Linked DNA regions of Kitasatospora sp. NBC_00315. The protein of the gene in region 2 interacts with the protein of the main gene of each other region in a pairwise test. Links are inferred from orthologs where the notes say so. Each region holds a gene or a part of one and is shown on either strand. Other genes may lie near its edges.

Region 1 (5,315 bases), 2.7 Mb from region 2 along the record:
GCTGCTCCTCGGCGGCCGGCGCACCGGCCAGGGCCTCGTCCGGGGTGAGCGAGGGGCGCACCTCGTCCGCGCGCATGACGTTGGTCAGCGGCAGCGGGTGGGAGGTCGGCGGGACGTCCTGTCCGGCGACCTCGGAAACGCGGGCGACCGCGCCGATGATCACGTCGAGCTGCTCGGCGAAGTGGTCCAGCTCTTCGGCCTGCAACTCCAGACGCGACAGCCGGGCGAGGTGGGCGACCTCCTCGCGCGTGATGCCAGGCATGCAGCGATCCTCAAGGTGAGTTCTGGTGAGCCGGGGCAGCGGCGAAGCGGCGCCCGGCCGGACGGGGCCCGGCGGCACCGCCGCCCGACCTACCCGTCCTCGTGGTCTGTGGCCCCATCCTAGGGGGCGCCGCCCGGGCGGCGGCCACGTGAATACGCCCGCGGGGCCCGCGGCGCCCCCGGCGGCAGGGCCCGGGGGGCGGGCGTCGCGGCCCGTCCCCGCCTCAGCGCTGCTCCCACCGGGGCGCGCTGGGCGCGGCCGGCTCGGCCTGGACGGCCTGCACCGGCGGAGCGGTCCGGGGCGCCGCGGCGGGGACGACGGACGGGACGACGGACGGCAGCCCGGCGGCCAGCGCCGGCGGCAGCACGGACGGCGGACCGGCGGTGAGGGCGCCGGGCCCGGACGCGGGCAGCGCGGGCGGCGTCATGCGCTCGACCGGCGGCGCGCCGATCCGGTGCACCTGCAACCAGGCGGTGGCCTGCTCGGCCGGCAGCGCGGCCGAGACCAGCCAGCCCTGGACCGCGTCCACCCCCATGGCGTGCAGCTGCTCCCAGGTCTCGTCGTCCTCGACGCCCTCGGCGACCACGGTCAGCCCCAGCGAGTGCGCCAGCTCGACCGAGCAGCGGACCACCGCCGCGTCGTGGTCGTCGGCGACCATCCGGGAGACGAAGGAGCGGTCGATCTTCAGTTCACCGACCGGCAGGCTGCGCAGCCGCACCAGCGAGGAGTAGCCGGTCCCGAAGTCGTCCAGCGACATCCCGACGCCGTAGTCGCGCAGCTCGGCGAGGGTGTCGGCGGCCCGGCGGGAGTCGTCCAGCAGGAGCCGCTCGGTGATCTCCAGTTGAAGGGCGTGGGCCGGCACGCCGTGCCGGACCAGGTGCCCGGCGACCCGTTGGGCGAAGCCGGGGTTGAGCACGTCGCGGGGCGAGACGTTGACCGCGACCTGGACCTGGAGGCCGTGCCGGCGCCAGAGCGCGAGCTGGCCGACCGCCGCCTCCAGCACGTAGTCGGTGAGCCGGGGCATCAGGCCGCTGGACTCGGCGAGCCCGACGAACTCGTCCGGCGAGACCCGCCCCTGCCCGGGCCGCTCCCAGCGCAGCAGTGCCTCCAGGCCGACCACCCGGCCGTCGAAGGCCACCTTCGGCTGGTAGTGCAGCTGCACCTCGCCGGTCTCCAGGGCCCGGCGCAGATCGCCGAGCAGCCCGATCCGGTACGGCGTGTCGGCGTCCTGGGCCTCGTCGTAGCACTCGACGCCGCTGCGGCCGCGTTGGGCGTGGCCCATCGCGACGTCCGCCCGGCGCAGCAGCGACTCCGCGTCCTGAGCGTGCTCCGGGTAGACGCAGACCCCGGCGCTGGCCTCCAGGACGAGCAGCAGGCCGTCGAGGCGGATCGGCGCGGCGAGCTCGGCGATCAGGGTCTTGGCGATCCGCTCCAGGGTGTCCGGGCAGCCGATGCCGGGCATCAGGACGGCGAACTCGTCACCGCCCATCCGGGCCACCACGGGCCGCTGGCCGTTCCGGGCGGCCGGTGCCAGGGCGGCGAACACGTCGTCCACCGACTCGCCGCCGTGGCCGCTGTGGGCGCCGGGGCGCAGCGCCCGGTGCAGGCGGCGGGCGATGTGCACCAGCAGGCGGTCGCCGGCCGTGTGCCCGAGGGTGTCGTTGAGCGAGCGGAACCGGTCGAGGTCGAGCAGGATCAGCCCGACGCTGTAGCCCTCGTCGTGGTCGGCGATCGCCTCCTGGGCCGCCAGCAGGAGCGCCTGACGGTTCGGCAGGTCGGTCAGCGGGTCGGTGAGCTGGTCGCGGGCGCGGTCCCGGGCGATCCGCCAGGCGGCGACCAGGACGGCCAGCGGCACCGCGAAGAGCGGGAGCAGCTCCGGTTCGTAGCGGTACACCAGGACGGCCAGCGGGATGAGTGGCGCGGCCCCGGCCAGCAAGACGCCGAGCAGCAGGACAGCTCCCGCCACCCCCTGCGGCGGGCGTGTGGGCGCGCCGCCGGTCCTACGATCCATAAGCCCTGTCCTCCGTTGGGCCCGCCCCGATTCAGGCCGCTTCACGGTGAGATGCCAAGCCGGCGCCGGAGGCCGCCCGGGCATGGCGTGACCCCAGCGGAGACCGGCTCAGCCGGCGCCCCCACCCCTGCTGACACTCTGTTGGGCACCAGGGTAAGCCGGGGCCAACCGGAAGGGCAGACTTTCGGGCAAGCGGGAATGTGCCACCGGTGTGCGCTCGGGCACAGTGGCACCACAGCCGCTCCCCGCGCCGCACCCGGCGATGACGCCGCATCACGGCGCGGACGGGCGGCCCGTCAGGTTTCGGGTGACTCCTCGGCCGGCTCCCCGGCGGGCGCGGCGGGCCCCTCCCCCTGCTCCTCGGCGGGCGCGGCGCCGGCCTTGGCGGGCTCGTCCGCGGCCCCGGCGGCCCCGGCAGCGGCCCCGGCGGGCTCCGTGACGGGCTCCGTGACGGGCTCCTCGACGGGCTCCTCGACGGGCGGCAGGCCGAGGTGCTCGCGGGCCGCCGCCGGGCCCTGCTCCAGCAGGACGGCGAAGCCGGCGTCGTCCAGCACCGGCAGTTTCAGCTGGACGGCCTTGTCGTACTTGGAGCCGGGGTTGTCGCCGGCCACCACGAAGTCGGTCTTCTTCGACACCGAACCGGTGACCTTGGCCCCACGCGAGGTCAGCGCCTCCTTGGCGCCGTCCCTGGTGTGGCCGGCCAGGGTGCCCGTGACGACGAGCGTCAGGCCCTCCAGCGGTCGGGGGCCCTCGTCCTCGGCGGCCTCCTCGGTGAACCTCACCCCGGCGGCCCGCCACTTCTCCAGGATCTCCCGGTGCCACTCCTCCTCATACCACTCCTTGATGGAGCGCGCGATGATCGGACCGACGCCCTCGGTGGCCGCCAGCTCCTCCTCGGTGGCGGCGAAGATCCGGTCCAGGTCGCGGAACTCGCGGGCCAGTGCCTCCGCCGAGACCGGCCCGACGTGGCGGATCGACAGGCCGTTGACGTAGCGCCAGAGCGGTCGGTCCTTGGCCCTGTCCAGGTTCTCCAGCAGCAGGGTGGCCGTCTTCTTCGGCTCGCCCTTGAGGTTGGCGAAGAAGGTCATGACCTTCTCCTTGCCGGTCTTGTCGTCCAGCTTCGGCATGCCGGACTTCTGGTCGCGGACCTTGACCTTGATCGGCAGGAGCTGGTCCAGCGTCAGGCCGAAGATGTCGCCCTCGTTCCCGACCGGCGGCCGGGCCGGCTCCAGCGGCTGGGTGAGCGCGGTCGCGGCGACGTAGCCGAGGCCGTCGATGTCGAGCGAGGAGCGGCCGCCGAGGAAGGCGATCCGCTCGCGGACCTGGGCCGGGCAGAACCGGGCGTTGGGGCAGCGCAGGTCGATGTCCCCCTCGGACATCGGGCGCAGTTCGGCGCCGCACTCGTGGCAGTGCGAGGGCATCACGAACTCCCGCTCGGTGCCGTCGCGGACGTCCTCCACCGGGCCGAGGATCTCGGGGATGACGTCCCCGGCCTTGCGCAGCACCACGGTGTCGCCGAGCAGCACGCCCTTGGCCTTGACCACCTGCTGGTTGTGCAGCGTCGCGTACTGGACCATCGAGCCGGCCACCTTGACCGGCTCGGCGAGCACCGCGAAGGGCGTCGCCCGGCCGGTGCGGCCGATGCCGATCTGGATGCTGGCCAGCTCGGCGGTGACCTCCTCCGGCGGGTACTTCCAGGCGATCGCCCAGCGCGGCGACTTGGAGGTGGCGCCGAGCCGGCCCTGCAGGGCGATCTCGTCCACCTTGACGACGACGCCGTCGATCTCGTGCTCGACGGAGTGCCGCTGCTCGCCGAACTGCTTGACGAAGGCGCGGACCTCCTCCAGCGTGGCGACCACCCGGTTGTGCCGCGCGGTGGGCAGGCCCCAGTCGTGCAGCAGCCGGTACGCGTGCGACTGGCAGTCGATGTCGAAGCCGACCCGGGCGCCGATGCCGTGCACCACCATATGCAGCGGGCGCGACGCCGTGACCAGCGGGTCCTTCATCCGCAGCGAGCCGGCGGCGGCGTTGCGCGGGTTCGCGAACAGCTTCAGCAGGGCGTGCGGGCGCTTGCCCTGCCCGGCGCGCTCCTCGTTCTCCAGGCGGCGGCGCTCGTTCTCGGCCGCGAAGGAGGCGTTGAGCTCGGCGAAGGCCTCGGTCGGCAGGTAGACCTCACCGCGGATCTCCACCAGCTCCGGGAGGTCGTCACCGTGGAGCCGGTGCGGGATCTCCTTGATCGTGCGGACGTTGGCGGTGATGTCCTCGCCGACCCGGCCGGTGCCGCGGGTGGCCGCCAGCACCAGCACGCCGTTCTCGTAGGTGAGGTTGACGGCCAGGCCGTCCACCTTGAGCTCGCAGAGGTAGTGGTACTCCAGGCCGTCCAGCTCGCGGGCGACGCGCTCGGCCCAGGCGGACAGCTCCTCGTCGTCCATCGCGTTGTCCAGGCTGAGCAGCCGCTCGCGGTGCTCGACCTTGGCGAAGCCGTCGGCGACCGCGCCGCCGACCTTCTGGGAGGGCGAGTCGGGGGTGACCAGCGCCGGGTGCCCGGCCTCCAGCGCCTCCAGCTCCCGCATCAGGGCGTCGAAGCCGGCGTCGCTGACGACCGGTGCGTCCTGCTCGTAGTACCGGACGCGGTGGCCCTCGATCTCGGCCGCCAGTGCGGCGTGCCGCTCGCGCACCTCCACCGGGATCTCCTCCCAGCCCTCGACAGCCGCCACCGTCCGCCTCCTACCGTCTCACTCCGGGTTGTCCACCAGACTCTGCGCCGCCTTCACGCTGAGTGACAGTGCCCTGCGCGCGTACTCCGGGCTCGCCCCGGCCAGCCCGCAGGTCGGCGTCACCAGCACCCGGCGGCCCAGCAGTTCCGGATCCAGCCCGAGCCTGCGCCACAACGTCCTGACACCCTGGACACTACCGGCAGGGTCCGACACTGCACCTGATTGAGCAGCTGGCCCGTCGGTGGAGGGCACCACACCGGCGAGGATCCGGGTGCCGGCCTCGACCGCCTCACCGAGGTCGTCGTCATCACGCTCCGTCAGGAGG
Region 2 (7,991 bases):
CCCCGCCGGCCGTCACGGGCCCGGCACAGCGGGCATACTGCCGGGCACCCGCCGGAGACCCCGTCCGGCAGCGCACAGGGTCAGCGGGGTGAGAGCACCACCGCGAGCAGCCCCGTACCGACGTGGGCGCCGATCACGGCGCCCACCTCACCGACGTACAGCTCGCACAGCCCGGGGATCCGTTCGCGCAGGCGCTCGGCGAGGAGCTCGGCACGGTCCTCGGCGGCGAGATGGTGGACGGTGAGGTCGACCCGGCGGTCGCCGGCCCGCTCGACGGCGATCTCCTCAAGCCTGGCGATCGCGCGGGAGGCCGTGCGGACCTTCTCCAGCGGTTCGATCCTGCCACCGGAGAGATGGAGCAGCGGCTTGACCGCCAGCGCCGAGCCGAGCAGGGCCCGGGCCGCACCGATCCGACCGCCCCTGCGCAGGTGTTCGAGGGTGTCGACGTAGAAGAAGCCACTGGTGTGCGCGGCCCGCCGCACCGCGGCGGCGGCCACCTCGTCCAGTCCCAGGCCGTCGGCGGCACTCCGCGCGGCCGTCAGCACGCTGTAGCCGAGGGCCATGCCCACCAGCCTGCTGTCGACCACCCGTACCGGAATCGGCGCTTCGGCCGCGGCGAGCCGGGCGGCCTCGCAGGTGCCGGACAGCTCCCCCGACAGGTGCACCGAGACGACACCCCGGGCACCGGCCTCGGCGGCGCCGCGATACGCCGCGGCGAAGGTCTCGGGGTTGGGACGGGAGGTCGTCACCCGGTGCTTGGCGCGCAGCGCCTCGGCAAGCTCCTTGGGGGTGATCTCCACGCCGTCCGCCAGCACCTCGTCGCCGACCGCGACGCTCAGTGGCACCACGGTGATCCCGTGACGGTCGACGGCGTCCTGCGGCAGGTAGGCCGTGGAGTCGGTGACGATGGCGAGGTCGGCGGGCATGAGCCGGAGGTTACTCCCCGTACGGCCCCGAGGACAGCGCCGGACACGCGATGACGTGCGCTCCCGCCCCGGGGGCGCGGCCGCGGGCGGGCGGTGGTCAGCCTCCCGAAGGTCCCGCCGAGGGCTTGCGCAGGCGCTGGGCGAGGCGGGCCAGCGGGTCGGCGAGGCCGAGTGCCTCCTCCGCGCCCGGCCGGCGGCCGCCGGAGGTCAGCCCGGGTCGCGGTGCCTGCCCCGCCGGAGCCGGGTCGGTCACCCCGGCCGCAGTCGAGCCCGCGTCCACGCCACCGCCCTGCGCAGCGGCGGAGTCCCAGTGCCGCAGCGCGCCCGCCTCGCTCTCGCACTCCTGCCCCAGCCGGGTCAGTTCGTCCTCGGCGAAGCGGTGCATGCGGTCCTGGGCCGCCCAGCGCATCGTCTCGGCGGAGCGGGTGATCCGGTCGGCGCGCTCGCGCAGTTCGGGCAGTCTGGCCGCGATCCGCCCGGAGTCCGGCTCTCGCTCCAGCGTCCGCAGCTCGCCGTCCAACTCCGCCGCGTGGACGTCGAGCCGGGCCAGCAGTTGCAGGGACTCCGTCAGCTGGCCGTCCTCGGCGACAGCGCCCTCCAGGACCTGGCGGGTGCCGTCGAGCGAGGAGCGCAGGGCGAGCCGGGTGGCCGAGATCCTCCCCTGGGCGCCGGGCCTGGTGTACGTCTTCGCCTTCAGGGTGACGTTCTCCACGGCCCGTCTGGCGTTGGCCTCGTGCCGCTCGACCTTCACCGCCACCGCCTTCGCGGCCTTGACCGTGCCGACCACCGCCAGGGTCAGCAGCCCGAGGCCGAACAGCAGCACCAGGGCCAGCAGCACTCCGAGTGCGTCCATCACGAGCCACCTTCCACCGGAGCGGGTACACCGGACCGGGCGCGCCGGACCGCGTGGCGCGGGCCGCACCGTACGGGTGCACGGGCCGGACCGCAGTCGCCGAGGATTCCACCGTAGCCGCCCCGACCGGCCGGCGGCCGGGTCAAACCGGACACCGGGGCCGAGATCAGGGACAGATCGGGGATCACCCTCACAGGACCCGGCACCCGGGCGGCCGGTGTGCCCCACCGCACCACGGACGGCGCCGCGGACCGTCCCACGTCCGAGACGGGCTCCCCCGCGCCCGGACGGCCCCGGCTCGGACGGCCCCGGGCCGAGCAGACCCCAGCAGGCCCGGGCCCAGCAGGCCCGGGCCGAGCCGAGCCGAGCAGAACTGGCCGGGGCCGACGGCACCGGGGCCGGACCCCGCCGCAACGGCGTGGCCCGGCCCCGGAGTTGCCCTGCGGTCAGCCGGTGACGATGTTGACCAGCTTCGGCGCGCGCGCGATGACCTTGCGCACCGGCGCGTCGCCGATCGCCGCGACCACGGCGGGGTCGGCCAGCGCCAGGGCCTCCAGCTCGGCGTCGGAGATCTCCGGGGAGACCTCCAGGCGGGCCTTGACCTTGCCCTTGATCTGGACGACGCAGGTGACCGACTCGTCGACCACGTACGCCGGGTCCGCGACCGGGTAGTCGGCGTACGCCAGCGAATCCTCGTGGCCCAGCTTGCGCCACAGTTCCTCGGCGATGTGCGGGGCCAGCGGGGCGACCAGCAGGACGATCTGCTCCGCCACCTCGCGCGGCGTGGAACCGCGCTTGACCAGGAAGTTGTTCAGCTCGATGGCCTTGGCGACCGCCGTGTTGAACCGCAGCCCGGACATGTCGCCGCGGATGCCGTCGATCGCCTTGTGCAGCGCGCGCAGGGTCGGCTCGTCGGCGGGCTCGTCGGTGACGACCAGCTCGCCGGTGGACTCGGACGCGATGTTGCGCCACAGCCGCTGCAGGAAGCGGTACGAGCCGACCACGGCCCGGGTGTCCCACGGACGGGAGACGTCCAGCGGGCCCATCGACATCTCGTACAGGCGCAGCGTGTCGGCGCCGTACTCGTCGGCGATCTCGTCGGGCGCGACGGCGTTCTTCAGCGACTTGCCCATCTTGCCGGCCTCGCGCTTGACCGCCTCGCCGTTCCAGACGTAGCCGCCGTCGCGCTCCTCCACCTCCGCGGCGGGCACCGGGAAGCCCCGCTCGTCGCGGTAGACGTCGGCGGTGATCATGCCCTGGTTGAACAGCTTGTGGAAGGGCTCGACGGAGGAGACGTGGCCCAGGTCGTGCAGCACCTTGTGCCAGAAGCGCGCGTACAGCAGGTGCAGCACGGCGTGCTCGGCGCCGCCGACGTACAGGTCGGCGCCGCCGGCCGGCTTCTCGGCGGTCGCGCCCAGCCAGTACCGCTCGTTGGCGGGGTCGACCACCTTGTCGGCGTTCGACGGGTCGATGTAGCGCAGCTCGTACCAGCACGAACCCGCCCAGTTGGGCATGGTGTTGGTCTCGCGGCGGTACGACTTCACACCGTCGCCCAGATCCAGCTCGACGTTGACCCAGGCGTCGTTGCGCGACAGGGGGGTCTTCGGCGAGGAGGTGGAGTCGTAGGGGTCGTAGGTGTGCGGCGAGTAGTCCTCGACCTCGGGCACCTCGACCGGCAGCATCGACTCGGGCAGCGCGTGCATCACGCCGTCCTCGTCGTAGACGATCGGGAAGGGCTCGCCCCAGTACCGCTGGCGGCTGAACAGCCAGTCGCGCAGGCGGTAGTTGACGGTTCCCGCACCGATGCCGTGCTCGGTCAGCCAGGCGGTGACCGACTGCTTGGCCTCGACGACCGACAGGCCGTCCAGCGAGACGCCGTTCTCGGTGCCCTCGGCGTGGGCCGAGTTGACGATCACCGAGTCGTAGGTGTCGAACGCGTCGTCCCAGGTCTGCGGGTCCTCGTCGCGCCCGTCGGTGGGCCTGACGACGCAGCGCATCGGCAGCGCGAAGGCGCGGGCGAAGGCGAAGTCGCGGTGGTCGTGGGCGGGGACGGCCATGATGGCGCCGGTGCCGTAGCCCATCAGCACGTAGTCGGCGATGAACACCGGGACGGGCTCGCCGCTGACCGGGTTCGTCGCGTACGCGCCGGTGAAGACGCCGGTCTTCACCTTGGCGTCCACCTGGCGCTCGACGTCCGACTTGGCGGCGGCGGTGGCGCGGTACGCGGCCACGGCCTCGGCCGGGGTGGCGGCGCCGCCCGTCCAGTCGTCGTGGGTGCCGGCGGGCCAGGCCGCGGGCACGATCGAGTCGACCAGGGCGTGCTCGGGCGCCAGCACCATGTAGGTGGCGCCGAACAGGGTGTCGGGGCGGGTGGTGAAGACGGTGATCGCCCCGCCGTCGGCGCCCCGGCCGTTCACCGCGAACTCGACCCGCGCGCCCTCGGAGCGGCCGATCCAGTTGCGCTGCTGCTGCTTGATGGCCTCGGGCCAGTCCAGCAGGTCCAGGTCGGCGATCAGGCGGTCGGAGTAGGCGGTGATCCGCATCATCCACTGACGCAGGTTGGACTTGAACACCGGGAAGTTGCCGCGCTCGGAGCGGCCGTCCGCGGTGACCTCCTCGTTGGCCAGCACGGTGCCCAGACCGGGGCACCAGTTGACCGGCACCTCCTTGGAGTACGCCAGGCGGTGGTCGCCCAGCAGGTCCTCGCGCTCGGCGGCGGACAGCTGCGCCCAGGCGCGGCCGTCGGGGGTCTGCCGGGTGCCGTCCTGGAACTGCGCGACCAGCTCGGCGATCGGACGGGCCCGGCCGGCCTCGGCGTCGTACCAGGAGTCGAAGATCTGCAGGAAGATCCACTGGGTCCAGCGGTAGTAGTCCGGGTCGATGGTGGCGATCGACCGGCGCGAGTCGTGGCCCAGGCCCAGCCTGCGCAGCTGCTGGCGCATGTTCGCCATCGCGGCCTCGGTGGAGACCCGGGGGTGCTCGCCGGTGGCGACCGCGTGCTGCTCGGCGGGCAGGCCGAAGGCGTCGTAGCCCAGGGTGTGCAGCACGTTGTGCCCGGTCATCCGCTGGAAGCGGGCGAACACGTCGGTGGCGATGTAGCCCAGCGGGTGGCCGACGTGCAGGCCGGCGCCGGAGGGGTACGGGAACATGTCCATGATGAAGCTGTGCGGCTTCGCCGAGACGTCACCGGCGGCCGGATCGGCCAGCGCGCCGACCGGGTTGGGGGCGTTGAACGTCCCCTCCTTCTCCCAGACGTCCTGCCAGCGGGACTCGATGTCGGCCGCCAGCGCGGCGGTGTACTTGAAAGCCGCCTCCGCGCGGAAGGGCTCGGTTGCGTCGCCGGCCGCGCCGGAGGCAGGTGTCGTCTCGCTCATGGTCCTTCAGGCTCCATCGGTGTCAGAGTGCGAACCGGCGGAGAAGTCCGTCGGCGGTCCGGCTGGATCCGGCTGAACAGCGCCGGAAAACAAAAAAGCCCCTCGCAGGAGGGGACGCCACGCCGACTCCGGCGCCTTCCGAGCACGGCCGGTTCTTGTCAGCGCGGCCGGCTAAGGAGCAGGCGCGCGGTTCGCATGGGCTCAGGGTACCGCAAGCCCACGAGCGCCCTCGCTCCCGTTCCACGGGCGGGGCCGCGCCCCGGCCCGCCGCGGAGCCGGCCGGACGCCTCGAACGGAGGGCCGGCCAGGCCCGCCCGACCGCCTACCCGAGGCCCGTCCTGGCCGCCGCGTCGAAGTCGCGCAGCGCCCGGGCGACCCGGGCCGACTGCATGCCGGCGGCCAGCCGCCTGGCCTCGTCGGCGCTGCGGGCGGCCGAGGCCCGGTCGCCCGTCCGCCGGTAGGAGTCGGCCAGCCGGACCATCAGCAGGGCCTTGGCCCGGGCGCGGGCCGGCCCCAGGACGCCGACCGCGCCGGACAGCAGCGCCCGGGCGCGCTCGTGCTCGTCGAGGAAGAGATAGCCCTCCCCCACCATGCCGTCCAGGTCGGCCCGCTCCTGACGGCTGTCCGGCTCGCCCTCCAGCGCCCGGACCGCGCGCGCCGCGGCCTCCTCGACGCCGCTGCGCTCGCCCTTGCGGCCGTACGCCCGGGCGATCCGCCCGAGCTGGAGGGCCCGCTCGCGCGGCGTCAGGACGTCGCCGGCGGCCAGCAGCGCACCCGAGAGCATCGCCACCGCGTCGAGTCCACGCCCGCCGGAGGTCTGGGTGGCCTGCACCGCGAGACAGCCGACCACGCTCACCCCGAGCCGAGGATCGCCACAGACGTGCGCGGCGCGCAGGGCGGCCACGAAGGCGCGTTGCGCGGCGGCGTCGTTGCCCATGTCGTAGTTGGCCCAGCCGACCAGCCGGGCGAGCCTGGCCGCGGCGGCGTACAGCTCACGTCCCAACGGCTCCCCGTACGAGCCGAGTTCGAGCAGCTTGCCGACCATCGCAAGCTCGGCCTTGGCGGGGTCGAGGACCAGCCCGCCGCCGCAGGCCCGTTCGAGCCGGCGCTTGCCGTCGTGGGAGCGCCGGAGGTCGGCGAGCTGCTCGGGGGCGATCCGCAGGGCGCCCTCGCCGCCGGTGACGGCGGGCGGCGGCGACGCCCAGTGCCCGGTGGCCTGTTCGAGTTCGGCGCCGCGGAAGAGGTCGGTGAGGCGGACGGGGCCCGCGTCGGTGCCCGCCTCGTGCAGCGCGGTCTGCGCGGTGTCGGCGGTCCAGGGGTCGGTCAGCAGGCGCGGGGAGAGGATCTTGGCACCCCGGTTGCCTCCCATCCGGCCCCAGAGCTGTTCGTAGGTGACGGCGATGCCCAGGGTGCGGCTGAGCACCTCGCAGACGGTCTGGTCGTGCGGGGCCCGCGGCACCATGCCGCGATCGCGCCACTTGTACGGGGCGGTGGAGCTGATCGCCAGGCCGGCCGGCAGCGCCAGGTTGACCTCCCGGGACAGCCGCTCCGGACTCCAGCCGAGCTGGTGCAGTATCCGGGCCAGCTCTTCGTTCCGCTTGCGCGCCAGGTCGGCCATGGCACGACGGTAGCGGTCGGCGCTCGGTACGGGGTAGGTCCGGCCCGGCGGCCGCCGGACAGGCGAGAGGCCGCCTCCCCGAACGGGAGGCGGCCTCTGCCGACTGTGGAGCTACGGGGAATTGAACCCCGGACCTCTTGCATGCCATGCAAGCGCTCTACCAACTGAGCTACAGCCCCTTGACCTGCGATGTCACCTCGGGTCCCACATTGTGGTCTCCCTTGGCGACATCACTTACTTTACACGGTCACGGGGGTGCTCCACGAATCCTTTGGCTACCCGGCCCGCTCCGCCCGCCCGGACCGGGCGGCCAGGACTCCGGCGAGGGCGACCGCTGCGGCGATCACCGCACCGGTGACGAACAGCGCGTGCCCCGACGCGTCGGCCGGCGCGGGCAGCCGCACCTGGCCCAGGAAGACCGAGCCGAGCACCGCGACCCCCACCAGCTGCCCGAGCTGGACGACGGTCACCATCACCCCGCTGGCATCGGCCGCGTCCGCCGGCAGCACCCGGCCGAGCGCCCGGGCGAACAGCGGCGCGTACGCGCATCCCGCCGCCAGCCCGATCCCGGTCATCAGCAGCAGCTCGCCCGGGCCGATCTCCGCGCCGCCGCGCAGCAGGAGGGCGAGCAGCAGGTAGCCGGGCGCCACCAGCGCCGTCCCGAGCACGGGCAGCACCGTGTGCAGGCGCGACGGCAGCCGCTGCCAGCGCAGGCTGGAGAGGCCGAAACCGAGCGCGACCGGGCCGGAGAGCAGACCGGCCCGCAGCGCGCTGTGACCGAGGCCCGCCTGCTGGTGCAGGGCGAAGGCGAACATGAAGCCGGAGAACGCGGCCATGATCATGAAGATCGCCCCGGCCGCCGACAGCAGACCGGGCGTGCGCAGCACCCGACCGGAGATCAGCGGCCGGCCACCGCGGCGCGCGATCCGCCGCTCCACCACCGCGAACAGCGCGGCCGTCACCCCGCTGCCGGCCAGCATCGCCCAGCCCCAGACCGGCCAGCCCAGCTCGTGCCCGAGCACCAGCGGCACCACCAGCAGTCCGAGCGTCAGCGCCAGCACCACCAGGCCGGGGACGTCGAAGCCCTCGGTGGGCTCTCCCGGCCGACGGGGCAGCAGCCGGGCGCCGGCCGCCAGCAGCGCCAGCCCGAGCGGCACGTTGACCAGGAACACCGGCCGCCAGCCCGTACCGAGGAGGTCGGCGCTGACCAGCAGGCCGCC

Evidence for each region. Proteins that work in one complex are often made in the same cells at the same time.
Region 1: the proteins of leuS (region 2) and ligA interact in binary tests that used the Escherichia coli proteins (3 or more experiments, as listed by UniProt). The link is inferred for Kitasatospora sp. NBC_00315 from one-to-one orthologs.

The regions. Positions count from the first base shown.
Region 1 is NZ_CP108025.1:2,974,124-2,979,438, forward strand. What follows is about bases 2,281-5,315. They hold ligA (NAD-dependent DNA ligase LigA), read right to left. Parts: upstream 4,991-5,315; coding sequence 2,570-4,990; downstream 2,281-2,569. Other genes in these bases: OG823_RS11870 (methionine synthase), read right to left, coding at 5,009-5,315. Also shown: Asp-tRNA(Asn)/Glu-tRNA(Gln) amidotransferase subunit GatC, read right to left, coding at 1-262. UniProt on the Escherichia coli protein: DNA ligase that catalyzes the formation of phosphodiester linkages between 5'-phosphoryl and 3'-hydroxyl groups in double-stranded DNA using NAD as a coenzyme and as the energy source for the reaction.
Region 2 is NZ_CP108025.1:5,640,703-5,648,693, reverse strand. What follows is about bases 2,026-5,455. They hold leuS (leucine--tRNA ligase), read right to left. Parts: upstream 5,154-5,455; coding sequence 2,226-5,153; downstream 2,026-2,225. Also shown: OG823_RS23495 (DegV family protein), read right to left, coding at 81-926; OG823_RS23490 (hypothetical protein), read right to left, coding at 1,024-1,779; OG823_RS23480 (hypothetical protein), read right to left, coding at 5,476-6,771; OG823_RS23470 (MFS transporter), read right to left, coding at 7,047-7,991.